2 regions of the Amycolatopsis sp. NPDC058340 genome follow, and region 2 is predicted to be linked to the other one. Evidence: riboswitches for the same ligand, from Rfam matches in the RefSeq annotation. Region 2 holds a riboswitch; the other holds the start of a gene.
The links. Region 2 has a riboswitch for cobalamin ahead of ACFWIW_RS05850 (prenyltransferase/squalene oxidase repeat-containing protein). Riboswitches for the same ligand answer to the same signal wherever they lie in the genome.
Positions count from the first base shown of each region.

Region 1: another riboswitch for cobalamin. It lies ahead of metE (5-methyltetrahydropteroyltriglutamate--homocysteine S-methyltransferase); the one in region 2 lies ahead of ACFWIW_RS05850 (prenyltransferase/squalene oxidase repeat-containing protein).

Region 1 is NZ_JBHXIB010000064.1:17,907-20,286, forward strand. It holds gene metE (5-methyltetrahydropteroyltriglutamate--homocysteine S-methyltransferase) at 1-1,297, opposite strand, end outside; cobalamin riboswitch at 1,396-1,619, opposite strand; gene ACFWIW_RS37840 (ribonucleotide-diphosphate reductase subunit beta) at 1,875-2,380, opposite strand, start outside.
Region 2 is NZ_JBHXIB010000003.1:160,434-162,813, forward strand. It holds gene ACFWIW_RS05845 (LuxR C-terminal-related transcriptional regulator) at 1-338, shown strand, start outside; gene ACFWIW_RS05850 (prenyltransferase/squalene oxidase repeat-containing protein) at 396-1,403, opposite strand; cobalamin riboswitch at 1,435-1,577, opposite strand; cobalamin riboswitch at 1,678-1,745, shown strand; gene ACFWIW_RS05855 (prenyltransferase/squalene oxidase repeat-containing protein) at 1,835-2,380, shown strand, end outside.

The DNA.
Region 1 (2,380 bases), on a different contig from region 2:
TCGTGGTGCTCGGCAAGGACGGCAGCTTCAGCGCCGCCTGCTGAGCCGCCGCGCGCCGGACATAGGGGGAGCGGACGGTGTCCTCCGGCCGCAACGCCTCCAGCCGGGCACGGACCCCGCTGTCGGCCAGGTCGGCCGCCGTCGCGCGATCCGTGGCCGCGGCGCGGGCGGCGGAGAGGTCGACGCCCTCCTCCTTCAGCGCGCGCCCGAGAAGGACGACCTCGTCGACCTTCTGCCTGGCGAAGGCGAGCCAGCCCCTCAGGCGCGAGTGAAGCCCGTCCTCCCGCTCGACGTCGTAGGGCACGTGCAGCAGCGAGCAGGACGTCGACACGCTGACCGATCGCGCGGTGCCCAGCAGGGTCGCCGCCCGGCTGAGCGCGCGGGCCGGATCCGTGCGCCAGACGTTGCGCCCGTCCACGACACCGGCCAGCACCTCCTTGTCCCGCAAGGCGGGTTCGGCGGCGACCGCGTCCACAAAGGACTCATCGGTGACGAGGTCGACCGCGATGGCGTCGATCGGGGAGCGGGCGAGCACGCCGAGCCCGCGTCCGAGCCCGCCGAAGTACCCGGCGACCAGGATCTTCGGCCGCGAGGTCTCCTTCGCGAGCCGATGGTAGGCGCGGATGAGCGCGTTGAGCTCCCGCTCCGTGCGGTCCGCGGCGAAGGCGGGCTCGTCGAACTGGACCCACTCGACGCCTTCGTCGTGCAGACGGCGCAGCAGCTCGACGTAGCCGTCGAGGAGGTTGTCGAGCAGCTCCAGCGGGCGGAAACCTTCCGGGGCGTCTTCAGCCGGCTTCGCGAGCAGCAGGTACGTCACCGGTCCGACCAGCACCGGCCGCGTCTCGACGCCGATCGCACGGGCTTCGCGGTACTCGTCGAGCGGCTTGGTGCCGGTGAGCGAGAACGTCGTGCCCGGGCCGAGTTCGGGGACGATGTAGTGGTAGTTCGTGTCGAACCACTTCGTCATCTCCATCGCCGGCGCGTCCTGCACGCCGCGTGCGGCGGCGAAGTAGGTGTCGAGCGGCGAGAGGCCGAGACTGGTGAAGCGCTCCGGCAGCGCCCCGAACAGCTCGGTGGTGTCGAGTACCTGGTCGTAATGGGAGAACGTGTTGGAGGGGACGGAATCCAGCCCCGCGTCCTTGAGCTCCCGCCAGGTGCGGGTGCGCAGCGCGCGGCCGGTGCCGAGTAGCTCGGCTTCGTCGATCTTGCCCGCCCAATAGCGTTCGAGTGAACGCTTGAGTTCCCTGTCCGGTCCGATCCGGGGATAGCCCAGCACCGTCGTGCCGATTTCGGTCACAGCTCTCTCCTCGCGAGCTTGTCGTCGGAGCCCGGAGCGCGCAGGAGTGACCGCCGTTCGGTCGTGCCCATCCCACGAGGCCCGGACTCACGCACGCCGTCGGCGCGCGTACCACGGGCAGGTCTTCGGACTCGTGGGCGACTCGCTCGTTCCTACCGGCCGTCGCTTCCCGGGGCGCCATGTCCCAGTGCTTTACCGTGTCTCGCACGGTGACGGCTTTCGTTCCCACATACCGCTGCGGGGCAGTCCCGGATTCGCACCGGGTTCCCTGTTACCTCGCCCGGCCTGGAAGACCGGGCGAACCAGTAGCACTTCGGAGCGTACTCAGGGACGCAACGGCCCCGCCGGACATGTGACGAACCGGACGCCACGCGTGACCAGACGGACGACACGCGTGATTGAACGGCGAACTCGCGTGATTGAGGGCGTAACTCGCGTGTCTGGAAACGGAACACGCCGGGCGGAGGCCGCCCGGCGTGTCGTCCGTCTGATCACGTGAGTTCGCCGCTCGATCACGCGAGTTACGTGTCTGATCACGCGAGTTCGCGATTCGATCACGCGAGTTACGCGTTCGGGGTCAGTCCCAGTCGAGGGCGCCGCCCGACTGGTACTCGATGACGCGGGTCTCGAAGAAGTTCTTCTCCTTCTTGAGGTCCATCGCCTCCGACATCCACGGGAACGGGTTCTCGGTCTCGCCGAAGATCGGCGCGAGACCGATCTGCTGGGCCCGCCGGTCGGTGATGAAGTGCATGTACTGCTCGATCAGCTCGGCCGAGAGCCCGAGCATGCCGCGCGGCATGGTGTCGCGGGCGTAGGCGACCTCGAGCTCGCACGCCTCGGTCAGCATGGTGCGGACCTCGGCCTGGAACTCCTCGGTCCACAGGTGCGGGTTCTCGATCTTGATCTGGTTGATGCAGTCGATGCCGAAGTTCAGGTGGATCGACTCGTCGCGCAGGATGTACTGGTACTGCTCGGCGATGCCGACCATCTTGTTCCGGCGGCCGAGCGAGAGGATCTGCGCGAAGCCGGTGTAGAACCACATGCCCTCGAAGATCACGTAGAAGGCGACGAGGTCGCGCAGGA
Region 2 (2,380 bases):
TGCGACGGCACCGCCGGACCCGTGACGCCCGCGATCAGTTCCGCGATGCCTTGCGCGGCTTCGAAAACGTCGGCGCGACCCGGTTCGCCGAACGGGCCAGGGCCGGGCTGCGGGCGGCAGGCGAGACCGTCGACGTGCCGCACCGGTCGCTCGCCGGGCTCACCCCGCAGCAGGACGCCATCACCCGGCTGGTGGCGGCGGGGGAGACGAACAAGGAGATCGCGCGGCGGCTGGTGATCAGCCACCGCACGGTGGACCACCACCTGCGGAACATCTTCACCGCGCTGGGCGTGCGGTCCCGCGTGGAACTCGCGCGCCGCGTCGCCGCCGGCGAGTGAACCGCCTCGTGAGTGGTAAGGACGGTTAGAACCGTCCTTACCACTCACGAGGTGACGTCACGGGCAGGCGAGCACCGGAGCCTGCGGACGGCCACCGCCGTGCAGGTCGCTCAGCGGAACCCTGGCCAGGCCGAGGATCGCCTGCGCGGTCGCGCGCGGGGCGGTCGCCGGGTTCAGGCCGGTGGCGTCGTAGGCGATCGCGCCGCGGTCGGCCTCGGCGCCGGCGCAGCCGGTCTGCAGTGACCGCAGGAATTCCCGCGCCTTGCTCGCGGCGGCGGGGCGGTGGCCCGCCAGCGCTTCCGCGGCGAGGCCGGTGCTGTTGGCGTTGGGCGCGTTCGTGCCGAAGCCGAAACCGCCGTTCGCGTGCTGCTTCGTGACGAGCCACGAAGTGCCCTCGCGGGCGTTCACCGCGTCGCCGGTGGCGCGCAAGGCCTGCACGACCGTCGCGGTCGCGTCGACGTCGCTCGTGCACGTCGCTTCGCCGAAGTTCAGCGGGAAACCGCCGTCCGCGCATTGGGTGCCCGCGAGGAACGTCACGGCCGCCGCGGGAGCGCCGCCGGGCGTGCGATCCAGCGCCAGGAGGGCGAGCGACTGCGAGAGGGCGTTGGAGTAGTCGCCGTACTCGGACCGGTCAGAGAACCGGCCGGACGGCGTGAGCAGCGAAAGCAGGCCCGCCTTCAGGTCGACGCCGCCGAACGACGCCGGGTCCTTGCCCCGGATCTGCGCGGCGAGCATCAGCTTGGCGTGCGCACCCGCGTAGGCCTCGGCACCGCCGCCGACGTAGCCGGTGGTGACCTCCGGTTTCGCCAGCCAGTCGATCGCCTTGCCCGCGTTCGTGTCGGACACCCCGGCCGCGGCGAACGCGAAGATCGCGTCGATCGTCAGGCCCTGGTCGGGGAACTTCTGGCCGCCGAAGTCGGCCTCGAACCGTTCCCCGTCGGTCATCTGCCTGGCGAGCCAGCCCGCGGCGGCGTCCGCCTTGTGGTGGGTGGCCGCTGCGGCCGCCGGGGCGGCGACCAGCCCGATGCCGCACAACAAGGCGACAGCGAAAACCAAACGTCTCATGAGAACCCTTTCCCGCATTTCCACGACAGGAGTCGGTGACATCGCGCGACGTGGGTGACCGGGCTCGCCTGGAAGGCACACCGTTGCGGGACAGCGCCGGACTCTCACCGGACTTCCCCCACGACCGCGCGAGAAGACTCTCACCCCGGTCGAACGCGGGATACCGCCGGGTGCCGATGTGATCCTGGCTACCGACCTGGTCAGCGGTACCTGCCTGACGTGAACGGGTGTTAACCTCGGCTGGCTCGACAACAGAACACCGCCGCCCGTGACGGGGAAGCCGGTCGAAATCCGGCGCTGTCGCGCAACCGTGGGCCCTTTCGCAGGGCGAGCCGGGATACCGAACGGGCGGGTGAACGAACCACTGTCGCGATAAACAGGGGTGACTGCGGCGTCCCGCGCTGTCCTCCGCCATGCCGCAAGGAGGAGTCATGCGCCGCGGGTACCTGGCCGCGACGGCCTTCGCCGTCTGCGTCGCCGTGATCGCCGCACCGCTCGCCGGGACGGCGACGGCCGCGAACGATCCGGGCGCGGCGAAGGCGGGTTCCCGCTGGCTCGCGGCGAAACTGAAGCCGGACGGCACGCTCGACAACCCCAACGGCGGCTCACTTCCCGACCACGGCCTGATGCTCGACGTGCTCTTCGCGATGTACGCCGCGGGCGAAGGCTCGCGGGCCGAGCCGATCGTGAAATTCCTCGACGACCAGGGCCACGCCACCGACTACTTCACCTGGGACGGGCTCGCCCCCGGTGCCGGGTACGACAAGATCGTCGTCGGCGGCGCCGTGGCGAAGACGCTGGTCGCCGCCCAGGTCTCCGGCCGCGATCCCCGGCGTTTCGACGGTCACGACCTCGTCGCCGAGACCCAGGGCGCGATCATGCGCAAAGGCCCCGACACGGGCCGGATCAGCGATTACGCCAAGGATCCCGCGCTCGCCGACGCGGTGAGCAACAACGCGAACATGTTCGGCCAGGCG